3 regions of the Buttiauxella cochleicola genome follow, and region 2 is predicted to be linked to each of the others. Evidence: riboswitches for the same ligand, from Rfam matches in the RefSeq annotation. Region 2 holds a riboswitch; each other region holds the start of a gene.

Region 1 (5,122 bases), on a different contig from region 2:
CCGGATCGGGAATTGGCAACTTTTCAACATCAGCACGGCTGGTAATTGGCGAGCGGAAACGTGGGCCTTCACCCGCTTCAAAATAGAGGCCAAGCCCCATCGCATCCGGCACGGTGAGGATGTCGGAGAAGAGGATCGCCGCATCAAGCTTGTAGCGACGCAGCGGCTGCAAAGTCACTTCGCAAGCCAGCTCTGCATTTTTGCACAGCGACATAAAATCGCCGGCCTGCGCACGTGTCGCTTTGTATTCTGGCAAGTAACGACCTGCCTGCCTCATCATCCATACTGGCGTGGTATCTACAGGCTGGCGTTGCAGCGCCCGCAGGTAACGATCGTTCTTCAGTTCAGTCATTTTCAATTTCCTTTGGCTGTATCACGCCAGTTTATCATTCATAGTCGGCGCGACACAGGGCGACAGTGTCTTCAATCAGGCGACGAGCCACCGTACCCGGTGGCGGTAATAACGGAAGTTGGTCATAGCGATACCAGCCCGCATCAATTAACTCTTTCGGGTCGATTTTAATGTCACCGCTGTGATATTCCGCCATGAACGCGGTCATCAGCGATTGCGGGAACGGCCAGGGTTGCGAGGTGACATAACGTAAGTTTTTCACGCGAATGCTGCTCTCTTCCATCACCTCACGCGCCACTGCCTGCTCGAGGGTTTCCCCTACTTCGACAAACCCGGCCAGTACGGTATAAACCCCGCCGCGATGGCGTGTGTGCTGAGCAAGCAGGATATGGTCGTCACGACGGATAGCCACGATGATGCACGGTGAAATTTGTGGATAGTAGCGTTCACGACAATGGTTACACAGCATCGCCCATTCGGTTTTGCTGACGTGCATTTCATGGCCACAGTAGCCACAGAACTTATGCGAGCGATAGAACTCCGCCAACTGCACGCCACGACCAGCAAGTTGAAATAACCCTGGATCCTGGTCAATAACCTGGCGCACTGAGCCCATATCCGCACGGCGATGTTGCCGCACTAACCACACCGGCTCATTTTCCCACTCGCCGATAGACATCCCAACCGCACCATCAAGCTGAAAATCTTGTGCCGCTCCGTGAGGTAGCTCACCTTTCGGCAACCACAATTTTTGTTCATGACTGACGATAAACCAGCCCTGATCTAACTTTTGAATTACACGTTCCATAACCTGGTGCACATCCCCGAGTTCGCTGGTATAAACAAATGGTCGTAACAATTTTGGGTACGTTTGCGTTACATCTTTTACTCACGGAATCACGGAGTCAATCATGCTTAACCAGTTAGAAAATCTGACTGAGCGCGTCGGTGGTAGTAATGAGTTAATCGACCAATGGCTACATGCCCGCAAACATTTATTGGTGGCTTATTACAATATGGTTGGGATCAAGCCTAACAAGGAATCCCATACCGCGCTCAATGAAAAGGCTCTGGATAACTTTTGCCATAATTTGGTGGATTATCTTTCTGCCGGTCATTTCAATATTTATGAACGCATTATCAGCGAAATGGAAGGTAGCAGCCCACTTTTAGCCGCAACTCATCTTTATCCGCAGCTTGAAGCCAACACCCAGCACATTATGGATTTTTACGATTCGCATCTCGAAAGTGCTATCGATGATGATAACTATATTGAGTTCCAGAAAGCGTTATCCGGCATCGGTGAAGCGCTGGAATCACGTTTTTCACTGGAAGATAAACTCATTCAGTTAGCTTACGACCACGATATAAATGACAGTGCTAACGATACCGGCAGCCTTGCACGTCCGGCTTGAGTTCTGCGCTGTTAACGAGTAGTTTACATAACGACCCGTAGCAATACGGGTTTATCTTGTCGGAGTGCCGAGTGTTTAATTGAACACCGGCTGAGACCGTTAATTCGGGATCCGCGGAACCTGATCAGGCTAATACCTGCGAAGGGAACAAGAGTAATTCTGCTTTTGGGTTCACCCGTACGCGGGCGCCCCACATTCATTACTCCTCCGTTGTTCTGACAAGCCACTCCTTGATATTTACTGGAATGAGCTATGTCTATTACTGAAAAAAAACCAAACCGCCGCGAACAACGCGCTGCTGCCCAGCATTTTATCAATACGCTGGAAGGTACTGCTTTCCCTAATTCCCAACGCATTTATCTCACTGAATCACGCGATGATATCCGCGTACCGATGCGCGAAATTCAACTCAGCCCAACAGCAACGGGCGGTACGAAAGAAAATCCTCTGTTCACCCCTAACGATGCGATACCGGTGTATGACACTTCAGGTCCGTATGGCGACCCGACAATCAGTATCGACGTTCTGCGCGGGCTTCCACCACTGCGTGAAAGCTGGATTAGCGAGCGTGATGATTGCGAAACACTGACCGATCGTAGCTCTGCATATACCAAAGAGCGTCTGGCTGATGACGATCTGGACGAATTGCGTTTTGAAACACAACTCACGCCTAAGCGCGCTAAAGCTGGGAAAATCGTTACACAACTGCACTATGCACGTCAGGGAATTGTGACGCCGGAAATGGAGTTTATCGCCGTCCGTGAAAACATGGGCCGCGAACGCGTTCGCGATGAAGTGTTACGCCACCAGCATCCAGGCCAGGGTTTTGGTGCGCGCCTGCCGGAAAATATTACCCCTGAGTTTGTACGTGACGAAGTCGCCGCAGGCCGGGCAATTATCCCTGCCAACATCAACCACCCCGAATCGGAACCGATGATTATCGGCCGTAATTTCCTTGTCAAAGTGAATGCCAATATCGGCAACTCAGCGGTCACCTCCTCCATTGAAGAAGAAGTGGAAAAACTGGTCTGGTCAACGCGCTGGGGCGCAGACACCGTGATGGATCTTTCTACCGGCCGCTATATCCACGAAACCCGCGAATGGATTTTGCGTAATAGCCCTGTGCCAATCGGCACCGTGCCAATCTACCAGGCACTAGAAAAAGTAAACGGCATCGCCGAAGACCTGACCTGGGAAATGTTCCGCGACACACTTCTGGAACAGGCAGAGCAAGGTGTGGATTACTTTACTATTCACGCCGGAGTGTTGCTGCGCTATGTGCCGATGACCGCCAAACGCCTGACCGGAATTGTTTCACGCGGAGGATCGATTATGGCGAAATGGTGCCTGTCGCATCATCAGGAAAACTTCCTGTATGAGCACTTCCGCGAAGTCTGCGAGATCTGTGCCGCTTATGACGTTTCACTCTCACTGGGTGACGGCCTGCGCCCTGGCTCCATTCAGGATGCCAACGATGAAGCGCAATTCTCTGAGCTGCATACGCTTGGCGAGTTGACCAAAATTGCCTGGGAATACGATGTACAGGTAATGATTGAAGGCCCAGGACATGTGCCGATGCAGATGATCCGCCGCAACATGACCGAAGAACTAGAGCATTGCCACGAAGCGCCGTTCTACACTCTTGGCCCGTTGACCACTGACATTGCGCCCGGTTACGACCATTTCACATCAGGGATTGGCGCGGCCATGATTGGCTGGTTCGGCTGCGCGATGCTGTGCTACGTCACGCCAAAAGAGCACCTCGGCCTGCCGAATAAAGAAGATGTGAAACAGGGGCTGATTACCTACAAAATTGCGGCGCATGCCGCAGATCTGGCAAAAGGTCACCCTGGAGCGCAAATCCGCGATAACGCCATGTCGAAAGCCCGCTTTGAATTCCGCTGGGAAGACCAGTTTAACCTGGCTCTCGATCCCTTCACCGCTCGCGCCTATCACGATGAAACGCTACCGCAGGAATCCGGCAAAGTCGCGCACTTCTGTTCAATGTGCGGACCAAAATTCTGCTCGATGAAAATATCCCAGGAAGTCCGCGATTTCGCGGCTAAGCAAGCCATAGAAGTAGGCATGGACGATATGTCGCAATCCTTCCGGGCAAAAGGTGGCGAAATTTATCTGCGTCAGGAGGAAGTGTGATGAACACAACTGCATTTCCAGCCGTTCCCCAACGCCTGGGTTTGTATCCGGTGGTGGATAGCGTTGAGTGGATTGCCCGTCTGCTTGAAGCTGGCGTGCGCACCATTCAACTGCGCATCAAGGATAAAAGCGACGAAACAGTGGAAGCCGATATTGCGGCGGCTATCGAACTTGGCAAACGCTATGAAGCGCGTCTGTTTATTAACGATTATTGGCAACTGGCGATAAAGCATCACGCATACGGTATTCACCTGGGCCAGGAAGATATGGATGTTGCCAATCTGGATGCTATTCGCGATGCCGGCCTGCGCCTCGGGCTTTCGACGCACGACAATATGGAAATGGATCGCGCACTAATGGCGCGCCCTTCTTACATTGCGCTCGGGCATGTTTTCCCCACCAACACCAAGCAGATGCCATCCGCTCCACAGGGGCTTTCGCAACTCGCAGCCCACATCAAAACGCTGGGCGATTACCCGACTGTCGCCATCGGTGGAATAAGCATCGAGCGTGTTCCTGCTGTACTCGCAACGGGCGTTGGAAGTGTCGCGGTCGTCAGCGCAATCACACAGGCCGCCGACTGGCGAGCGGCTACCGCTCAGCTTCTTGAACTTGTGGGAGCTGGCGATGAATGATGCCGATTTCATGCGTTACAGCCGCCAGCTGTTGCTGGAAGACATCGCTATTGAAGGGCAGCAAAAGCTGCTCGCCAGCAAAGTCTTAATCGTCGGGCTTGGCGGGCTGGGTTCGCCTGCCGCGTTATATCTTGCTGCCGCGGGCGTGGGTACTTTGATTCTCGCCGACGATGACACCGTGCATATCAGTAATTTACAGCGCCAGATTCTGTTTACCTCTCAGGATTTGGAACAGCCGAAATCGCTGGCCGCCCAACGCCATCTTCAGAAGCTTAACCCGGATATTACGCTCCAGGTTATTAGCGAGCGTTTAGCGGGAGCAACGTTGAACATAGCGGTAAAGAACGCCGATCTGGTGCTCGATTGTAGCGATAACATGGCGACACGGCATGGGATTAACGCTGCGTGCGTTGCGCATAACAAACCGTTGATTTCCGCCAGCGCAGTGGGGTTTGGCGGGCAACTGATGGTTCTTACGCCGCCGTGGGAAAGCGGCTGTTATCGCTGTGTCTGGCCTGATGAACACGAACCGGAACGCAATTGCCGCACCGCAGGCATTATCGGCC
Region 2 (5,122 bases):
AAGCGACACAGTTGCAGCCCGCTTCAATCGCCAATTCAACAATGTTTTTCGGGTCAAAGTAGAGAGGATTTGCCGCAAACGATGCCCCGGCGGAGTGTTCCACACCCTGATCGACCGGTAAAATGGAAAGGTAGCCAGTGCCAGCAAGCCGCCCGGTGTTATACAGCGTTTGCATGTTTCGTAGCACTGCAGGCGGGCGGTTGTTATCCACCATCACGCGGTCTACATAATCTGAGCCTGGCAGATACAGCTGGTCTGCCGGAATAGTCATACAACGATGCTGTAACAAGCTGTCGGCATCTTTGCCAAGCAGCTGCGCAATATCAGTCATAATACGCTCCCGTAAATTCAGCGAGCACCCTGCCCGCTGAGGATGGATTCTCCTGGCCTGCTTTTGTTAAAACAGGCAGACATAATCCTGGCCGCGACTCACAGTATTCGCCACCTCGGGAGCACTTTCGGTTTGTTTTATGGTGTAACGTTTTATACCCGGCGGAAATTTACCCCATTACCACCACTCGTGAAAATGATGAACTGGCCCAATTCCTTGCCCAACTTCAAGCGAATCTGCCTGGTCTAATGCCTGGGATAACCACTTTTTCGCCGCTGTGATAGTTTGAGGCCAGTCGTTATAGCGTGGATAAAGTGCCGCAAGTGCGGCGGATAATGTGCAACCAGTACCATGGGTATGACGCGTTTGCACACGTGGTGCAGTAAAACGCTGCGTTCCACTTTGGGTAAACAACCAGTCTGGGCTTTCAGCGTCATCAAGATGGCCGCCTTTCATCAGCACGGCTTTGCATCCCATCCCCAGCAATGCATCCCCCTGCTCTTTCATCTCTCGTTCGTTGCAAGCATGTACCGTATTCAGCAGAGCTGCCGCTTCGGGTAAGTTCGGGGTAATCAATGCCACCTGCGGTAATAACCTGCGACGTAAACTTTCTACCGCCGAAGGAGCAAGCAATGGGTCGCCACTTTTCGCCAGCATCACCGTATCAAGCACCACGTTTTTGACTTGGTAAAATGCCAACCTCTCGGCCACGGCTTCAACGATATCTGTTTCTGCCAGCATGCCGATTTTGACAGTGTCGATGCGAACATCACTCAGCACTGAGTCAAGTTGGGCTGCGACAAACTCAGGTTCGATACGATAAACCGACTGCACTCCACGCGTATTTTGTGCAACCAGCGCGGTAATAACGCTGGTGCCATACGCACCCAATGCCGAGAACGTTTTAAGGTCAGCCTGGATACCCGCCCCACCACTCGGGTCGGTTCCAGCAATAGTTAGCGCGTTAATGCGTTTGACGCCTTTCATACCAGAGCCTCCGCATTAAGTGCATAAAGCGCGTCCAGAAAGGCTGGAATGAAGCTACCAGGCCCGCGACTTGCAGCAATGGCCTGCTCGCCAGCACATTTCATAAACTGGCAGGCGGAAGCGACATTGTCTAACCGGGACCCGGGCAATGAACAACAGGCAGCAACAACGGCGGAAAGTGCACATCCTGTGCCGACAACACGCGTCATCAACGCGCCGCCACCGGCAATGCTCCAGGCATTCTCCCCATCAGTGACGTAATCCTCCTCACCTGTTACCGCAACAATTGCACCGCTAATCTGAGCAAGCTTAAGTGCCGCGGGTAGAGCTGAAAGAGCATCTACAGTACTGTCCACGCCTCGCCCACCACTGTGCTCGCCCGCAAGCGCCATGATTTCCGACGCATTCCCCCGAATTGCGGCAGGGTTTAATTCAAGAATCGAGCGTGCAAATTGTGTACGAAACTCCAGGCCACCGACCGCGACGGGGTCAAGCACCCAGGGGGTAGAAGATTGGTTCGCAGCATGAATGGCTGCAAGCATTGCGGTACTGCGCTCAGAGGTAAGTGTGCCGATATTGATGAGTAGAGCGCAGGCTATAGGGCTAAATTGTGCGGCTTCTTCTGGCTCAATAACCATCGCTGGAGCTGCGCCAATAGCGAGCAAAACGTTGGCGGTAAAACTCTGCACCACATCGTTAGTCATGCAGTGAACCAAAGGGGAAGCTTGATGTAAATTGTGTAAAACCGACGCGGCACGGTGGCCGGGTAGCAGGTCAGGCTGCATATTGAAAGCTCCTGCCCGGCGTGAAGAAGGGATGACCTGACAGGCATCTGACTTCCCTACGCTGGCATTATCCAGATCAGGTGGTACGGGTATTTCTCAGCCTTCACGTGGAAGGGCACCCCGAGTCATTTAAATCAAAATCAACTACTTGCGATTAACGGGACGTTAATCCCAGCACAGGATAATGCCAGCAGGGTGTTCGACAAACAAGTTCTTAATCTAAGTGCATCCTGTGAAATGATGATCAACTTTCTCCAGCATCATCTTTATCCGGATTTGACTATTAATAAAAATACCGTCTCAAAATCTATTAACATAAATCTAAAAAATTAATTGATTAGAGTTTACGAATTCAACATTTATTATTTTTGACCAACTAGTCTGAATTATTTGCACGGATTTTTTAATTTCATAAAATTCCGTTAATACATTGAAATAACTTGACCATTAAATGATCGCAATGTATTTAAAACATACTACCTCAATCGCCAAATCCGTCTTGTTAGATATAATGAAATTGGCAATGGTGTGCTTTATGTGTATAACTGACAGCAAATATCTACCGTCGATCTTTTCTTATAAAATCACATAAAATTAACATCCTATATGAATATAGAAAACAAAGTAGCTCATAACAAAAACAATATTGCAAAAATATTCAACCGGTTAATTACATGTGGTTTTCTTGTTCCTGGTTTGTTTGTTTCTGTGGCTCAAGCCGAACTATCACAAACGATCGATAACATCAAAAAAACGCATCAAATAAACATCGCCTATCGTGATGCACCACCTTTCTCTTATGCAACTTCAGATGGCAAAGTCGTCGGTTATGTTATCGATTTATGTAATGTTATCGTTAGCGATATCAGCAAACATCTGAACATACCTGACTTAAAAATTAATTACATTGAGAATAAATATCTGCCTGAAAGAGATGAATTATTGCGTGCGAAAAAAGTAGATATGATCTGTTCAGTGAATGCTAACGTTAATGAATGGAAATCGATTGCAGACTATTCAAGCCCCTATACTTATTCATATACACGATTCGCTACGTTAAAGAACAAAAAGATATCATCTATTGATCAATTGGCGGGGCACACTGTTAGTGTAACATCGGGATCAGTTGATGCTCTTGCACTTAACCAGACCAATCGTGAGATGGGCCTGAATTTAGTCGTAATAAAAACTCCAACCATGGAAAAAGCTTTTGACCTGATGCGCAGTGGAAAAACATCGGCTGCCTTTATCAATGATATTTCATTAAAGGAAATCATTGAGGCTCAGGGCGATAAAGATTTATTTTCCATTAGTGATAAAGGGGTTGGGAAACCTCAGTTTTTTGTCATATTACTGCCGCACGATGACAAAGAATTTAAGTCACTGGTAAATCAGAGTCTTTGTAAAATTAGAAAATCACCTGATTTTGGTAAGATTCATGATATCTGGTTTAACCAACCAATTCCTTATTTAAAGTTAAACTTACAAACTCCTTATTCAAAAGAAATGGATAAAGCATTAACACAATTTGATGATTGCTCAAGAACGGGGAGATAAATAATTAGTTGCCAGCGACATCAGGTGACTTGAGGAATGCATTAAGACCCTAACTTTGCTGCTAAAAATGTCCATTTCTGGATATGCTTTCAATTCCCTTACTTATGCTTCACACTATTACTCAATGAAATTATATCACCTCATTTTTAAACCTTAAAAAAACATATGAGCATCATAAAACAACATTCACAGCATGTTAATAACATTTGTTTTTGGCTAATCATACATTTCGTTTGACTAGTCACTTAAATCCATATGAAAATTAATAGCAACTTATTGGTTTAGTGTTTGTTGAATGAATCACGGATAAGATTAAAAACATCATGGCTATCATTAGACTGTTTATAATCGAAAAGTAAACCATTGTGAGTAAGAACCATGGGGCTTAGAAGTTTTTTTGTAAAAATGGACACACCTGTGGTCATGGAAACTGAGTTAGCTAAAAGAAACTCAAGGATCAGAAAAAGTACAGCGTTCAATCAATGGCAAAATTCTCCATTGATGCATTTCGCACGCCCTGAAAACTTAAAAAAATACATCGTGCTCTGCCTTTCATTTATTCTCTTGTATTCATTTGCAGACAAACTGAGTAACAGCATTGAGATTTCTGGTACAACTATCAGACTCTACGATCTCACGTTGCCAGTGATTTCCGCGCTACTCATTTTGTATAATAAAAAAGCCATTCCTGCCCTCTCTCTGTTTGCGCTATATAGCTTTCACACACAACCTTTATCCCAGTTCCTGGATACAACATCTCAACTCGTAGCGGCTTTAGTTAGCACAAAAGTCTATTTTCTTGCCACCGGTAAACGTGGGGCGGTCAGTTTCGGACGTAGTAGTCTCAGCGCTCAGCGCATAATTTGGTTGATATGTTTTAACACCATTATTTTCACATTGGTTCAACAGTGGTTATTACTAAAGTTTCATTTTATATCCGATATTAATGTTTTAAACACTCCCACGCTGATTAATGTGCAATGGATGTTAACATCCTGTATTACAGGAACTCCTTTCTGCTATCTCATTTTACGGGCGTGCTACAAACCAGTCTGGTTTTTTAGTTATTTGAACCAGTTAAAAACATTAATTACATCAGGGCCGCGTGCAATCTACCAATTAATCTGGGTAATATTGGTGATTGGAATTATGTATTGCCTGATTTATTTGCACGGCGACACCTTAATATTTACAGATTACACTATAGTCTGGCTATTGCCAGTTATGCTCTGGGGTGCAATTTGCCTGGGCCATGCACTAATCTCTCCCCTGTGGGTAGTCATGCTCATTTTATTGAGCGACTATATTGATAATTACATATCAATAAATAATGAGTTTACATTTAACCATTATGTCAGCCACCTGGCTCTTTCTTGTTCGATGATTTTTACCTTTTCACTAACAATTGTTATCGTTGGTGTATTGGCTACACGCATTCTAAAGTACATTAGAAGTCTCAAGC
Region 3 (5,122 bases), on a different contig from region 2:
TTCTTAACGAGGTGAATAATGCCTGCCAGAGAATCGGCTGGGAAAGCACGCTGTTAAAACCACTATTGATGCCATCAATGATGACCGCCAGCAGCGGAGGCAACAGCAGCAACAGTGCGAGTGAAATTAACAATCCGTCGCACAGTTTCCGGCGCAGGTTATCTTGCGGGTCACGCCAGCCCTGCATTTGGCTGATACCCACAGGAATGGCTTTACTGAGTCGTTGGCTCATCAGCACCAGGCCAAGACAGCAAACCATTTGTACTATTGCGAGCAGTGCCGCACGAGCAGGGTCGTAGTCATAACTGAGTGCCTGGAAGATGGCCAATTCAATGGTGGTTGCCTGCGGCCCGCCGCCGAGCGAAAGCACGGTGGCAAAACTGGCGAAGCAGAGCATAAAAATTAACGCGGCGGCAGGAAGAATCTGACGGCGTAGCCACGGCCATTCGACAAAACGGAAGAAGTTCCAACCCTGCATGCCAAGCTGTGCGGCGACCTGTCGTTGTTCGCTGGGGATATTTTCCAGCGCCTGAAGGAGCAGGCGGGTTGCCATCGGCAAGTTGAAAAAGATGTGGGCCAGCAAAATGCCTTTCAGGCCATAGGGTGAGAACCCCCATTCGATGCCAAGCCAGGCGCACAGTGAGGCCAGCCAGCCTTCACGGCCATACACCGTCAGAATACCGAACACTGCCACCAACACTGGCAAAACCAGCGTCATGGCGCACAGACGTAACAGTGCTAATCGCCCAGGGAAACGGCGTCGGTAAAGCGCCCGGGCAAGAAAAATGGCCGGGAACACCGAAAGGGTGGCTGAAAGAAATGCCTGCCAGAAGGAAAAGCGAAGTACGTGCCACAAATAGCTATCCTGCACCAACGCGCGGATATCGGTTTGCGGCGCGTTAAACCACAGCGCCAGAAAAGCCGCCAGGGCTACGGCTACCACGAGAGTGGCGGCGCATAGCCCTGGAATCAGCCAACCGGGAATTAGCGGCTGACGGAGCGTTGCCATTCACTGATCCAGCTGGCGCGATGGGAAGAGACGTCTTGCGGGCTAAATTCCAGCGTGGTCTGCGGTTTTACCAGACCATTAAAGCCTTCTGGCAATTTCACGTCTGTGACCGGGTACATCCAGTTGCCGGTTGGAATGGTGTTCTGGAACTCAGGCGTGGTAATGAACTTCATGAATTTCGCTGCCAACTCTGGCTGCTTGCTTGAAGCCAGGCGACCCGCAACTTCCACCTGCAAGTAATGTCCTTCGCTGAAATTGGCTGCCGCGTAGTTATCTTTTTTCTCTTCGATGATGTGATATGCCGGCGAGGTGGTGTAGCTCATCACCAGGTCGCCTTCGCCTTTGAGGAACAGACCGTAAGCCTCAGACCAGCCTTTGGTGACGGTGACGGTTTTTTTGGCCAGTTTCGCCCAGGCTTCAGGCGTTTTGTCGCCATATACTTTTTGCATCCATAACAGCAGGCCGAGACCTGGGGTGCTGGTGCGTGGATCCTGGTAAATCACTTTCCATTTTTGGTCACTTTCGACCAGTTCTTTCAGGCTTTTCGGCGGGTTTTTGAGTTTGTTTTTGTCATACACAAAAGCGAAATAGCCGTAATCGAACGGCACAAACGTATTGTTATTCCAGCCACCTGGGATTTTTAGTGAACCAGTGTCAACGTTGCTCGGCGCGAACAGTTTGGTTTGCGCAGCCGCTTCCAGCAGATTGTTATCCAGCCCCAGAACCACGTCGGCTTTGCTGTTTTTACCTTCCATGCGCAGACGGTTAAGCAGTGACACGCCATCTTCGAGTGCGACGAATTTCAGCTCGCAATTGCAGTCTGCTTCAAAGGCTTTTTTTACCGCAGGGCCTGGGCCCCAGTCGGCAGCGAAAGAGTCGTAGGTGTAAACAGTCAGCAGGGGTTTGGCGAAAACAGGGGCGGCGACGAGCGCCAGTAACGGCAGGAATTTTTTGAACACTTTGCACCTCTTTAAATTAGGGGTGGCAAAGGACTTTGAGAATTGAGCCTCAAATCCCTTCGCCGGCGTTATCCGGATCAGGTTCGACGGGTATTATCTCAGCCAGACTTTCGTCTTAGCACCCCGTTGAGAACGCGTGCATTGTAATGATTCTGTGAATGAATCGGAAGTATTAAGGTTCCGGTGGTGCAAACCATGCCGATTTAAAGTCAAACCAGCCGAGCGTGTTCATACGCACGCCGCGCATACTGCGCTGCCCTTCAATGCGCAACCAATGGTGGATTAATGGCAAAATATCATTGTTTTCAACTCGCTTCTGGCACCATTCAGGCAAAGAAAGCTCGCCGTTGTGCCATTTCCGGGTATCGGTTTCCCAGTCATTTTCGATGCATTTTTGAATCAGAGGGACTTCATACAGATGCGAATAAAGGGAGAATTCTAAAGGCAGAGTGAAGTTTGCGCTGTTAAGCCAGATATCGCTTTCGGCATTGCCCTGGTGCCACTCCTCATAGCTGACTTCCTGCACCACAAGCTTAACGCCTGCGCGAGCCAGCAGTTCCTCCATGACTTTACTGATAACCCGGTGTTCGACGTGATCGCGGTAAAACGTCAGCGTTACAGATTCCAGACCAGCAGGTTTTTCAAACACCGGTTGTGGACGTGCGTGGTGCCAGCGCGGCAGTAAACCATACGCCGGGAACCAGTACTGCTGGTTTTGAGCTCCCGCGCTATAAAGCAGATGAATGGGGGCCAACATATGGCTTAGCCAGCGGCGAACGTCGTCATTACTGCCAGATTTGGAGCGTCTATCAAACAAAATGTAATAGCAGCCTTCTTCCAGGCGGCTTTCGACGGCTTTTTCACTGTCAGGCATGCCCGATAGTTGCACTGCGCAACTGACATCTTCACCGATCTCTGGCAATACCCAGAAATTTACCTCGTCAATCAATGCGCGATAGCCGAAGTAATCATCGTAAGCCTGAATCTTCAGCTGGTTAGTGTTATTGCGCACAACAGAGTACGGCCCAGTACCGACTGGCTGGCGTGAAAAATTGCTTAGGGTTTGCCATTCACGGGGCAGAATCATGGCATGAACGCTACCCAGCAACCACGGCAGCCAGTTGTCCGGTTGCGAAAGGGTGATATCCAGTGTCCACGCGGTAGGTGAGGTGATTTGCGTAATGTGCGAATACAGCGGCAGCGCGTTAATCCGCTGCAAAGAGGTGACCACATCCAGCATGTCCAGCTCGCGGCCATGGTGAAAATGAATGCCGGGGCGCAAATAAAAACGCCAGTGTAATGGGGAAATTTGCTGCCAGTGATGGGCAATATCTGCTTCCAGTTCCCCATTTTCCTCATTTATACGAATTAAGCCGCTGAAAATTTGGCGGGCAATATGGGTTTCTGAACGACGTAAAGCCGAGCCTGGTAACAGATTTAACAGTGGACGGTAATAGAGAACGCGCAGGATATGCCGACCCTGGCGGAAGCTGCGGCCAAGATGCGAAATCAACATTTGGCGTACAGCGGCTTTATCACCAACGATCTGCACCAGTTGATCGATCCTGTCTTGCTCAAGAAGATCTTCAGCCCGCTGTTGCTGGAGTGCAAGGCCGGTATACAGGAATTCCAGCTGTGAACGCTTACCGCGCCCGACCTCTGCTTTCCAGCTGAGCCAGCCCGTTTCCTGCATTGCACTAAGCAGCGTACGCATATGGCGACGGGAGCAATTCAGCAGATCTGCCAGCTCATTGAGCGTGGTTTCCTGCGGCTTACCTTCAAAGTTTTGCCATAAACGTATGAACTGTTGTTGCAGACGACTGCTGGACATAAAAGAGGAACTCCCGTCAGAAACTCATCAATTTAACTTTCCTCATATTACGCCAATAATCATCAACGTTGAAACGAGGAAGTGGAGATGTATATGAAACGGTCACCAGTTATTAAGTTCTATCATCAGTATTTTGCCGCAACACAAAATGTTTCTGCTGGATGGCTGGCTCGCCTGACAGCAACGCAACGTCTGAAGATGCTCGAGGACTTAATGCAGTGGGAAATTACCGTTCCCGAGACCGGAAAGCACTAACTCGTTGATACATGTGTGACTGAGAATTGGTGAATTTCACCTGGCCAGCAGATTGTTCCTGCTGGCTTTTTTATACCCGTCATTAGGGTATAGTTTACGTTTTGCACACCCAATGAGCGCTCGAACAAAAGGAATTTCTGCATGCTTTGGTTTTTGACGCGAGGACGTCGCCTCAATCCGGTATATGCCGCATTTATGATTGTGGCTTTCATGATGGGGATTGCGGGGGCACTCCAGGCGCCCACTCTTAGCCTGTTTTTAAGTCGCGAAGTAGAAGTGCGCCCATTTTGGGTTGGGATGTTTTATACCGTCAATGCGATAACCGGGATACTCGTCAGCCTTGCGTTGGCGAAGCGTTCAGATAACCGGGGCGACAGGCGAAAACTGATTATGGTTTGCTGCGTTATGGCCGTGGCAAACTGCGTGTTGTTTGCTTTTAACCGCCATTACCTGACGTTAATCACCATTGGCGTTATGTTCGCGTCTATTGCCAACACGGCGATGCCACAAATCTTCGCTCTTGCCCGCGAGTATGCAGATAACTCAGCACGTGAAGTGGTGATGTTCAGCTCGATAATGCGTGCGCAGCTCTCGCTTGCGTGGGTTATCGGGCCACCATTATCGTTTATGCTGGCGCTAAACTACGGTTTTACCACCATGTTTCTTATCGCGGCCGGGATTTTCGTTATCTCGCTCGCGCTAATCTTCTTCGCACTTCCTTCAGTTGCAAGGATTGAGCAGCCCGCGGATGTTGCCCTTACGCAAGTCAGCGGCTGGAAAGACAAAAACGTCCGTATGTTGTTTATCGCCTCGATGCTGATGTGGACCTGCAACACTATGTACATCATTGATATGCCGTTGTGGGTCAGCACTGATTTAGGGCTGCCTGAATCACTGGCGGGGCTGTTGATGGGAACGGCTGCGGGGCTTGAGATCCCGGCAATGATCCTTGCAGGTTACTACGTTAAGCGTTTTGGTAAACGCCGTATGATGGTGATTGCTGTGGCGGCGGGTGTGTTGTTTTACGTTGGTTTGATTCTGTTCCATAGCCGCACTGCGTTAATCCTT

The links. A riboswitch is a leader RNA that binds a small molecule or an ion and turns the genes downstream of it on or off. The one in region 2 is predicted to bind thiamine pyrophosphate.
Region 1: linked by a shared signal. The riboswitch ahead of thiC (phosphomethylpyrimidine synthase ThiC) and the one ahead of thiM (hydroxyethylthiazole kinase) in region 2 are both predicted to bind thiamine pyrophosphate.
Region 3: linked by a shared signal. The riboswitch ahead of thiB (thiamine ABC transporter substrate binding subunit) and the one ahead of thiM (hydroxyethylthiazole kinase) in region 2 are both predicted to bind thiamine pyrophosphate.

Annotation. Positions count from the first base shown of each region.
Region 1 is NZ_JAJSOU010000027.1:6,751-11,872, forward strand. It holds gene hemE (uroporphyrinogen decarboxylase) at 1-352, opposite strand, end outside; gene nudC (NAD(+) diphosphatase) at 387-1,160, opposite strand; gene rsd (sigma D regulator) at 1,264-1,767, shown strand; TPP riboswitch at 1,818-1,931, shown strand; gene thiC (phosphomethylpyrimidine synthase ThiC) at 2,020-3,921, shown strand; gene thiE (thiamine phosphate synthase) at 3,921-4,556, shown strand; gene LVQ79_RS21900 (HesA/MoeB/ThiF family protein) at 4,549-5,122, shown strand, end outside.
Region 2 is NZ_JAJSOU010000008.1:66,897-72,018, reverse strand. It holds gene fbaB (class I fructose-bisphosphate aldolase) at 1-331, opposite strand, end outside; gene thiD (bifunctional hydroxymethylpyrimidine kinase/phosphomethylpyrimidine kinase) at 509-1,318, opposite strand; gene thiM (hydroxyethylthiazole kinase) at 1,315-2,103, opposite strand; TPP riboswitch at 2,140-2,236, opposite strand; gene LVQ79_RS12555 (transporter substrate-binding domain-containing protein) at 2,710-3,660, shown strand; gene LVQ79_RS12550 (EAL domain-containing protein) at 4,084-5,122, shown strand, end outside.
Region 3 is NZ_JAJSOU010000005.1:92,842-97,963, reverse strand. It holds gene thiP (thiamine/thiamine pyrophosphate ABC transporter permease ThiP) at 1-1,009, opposite strand, end outside; gene thiB (thiamine ABC transporter substrate binding subunit) at 985-1,968, opposite strand; TPP riboswitch at 2,005-2,104, opposite strand; gene sgrR (HTH-type transcriptional regulator SgrR) at 2,141-3,799, opposite strand; gene sgrT (glucose uptake inhibitor SgrT) at 3,893-4,054, shown strand; gene LVQ79_RS08270 (sugar efflux transporter) at 4,196-5,122, shown strand, end outside.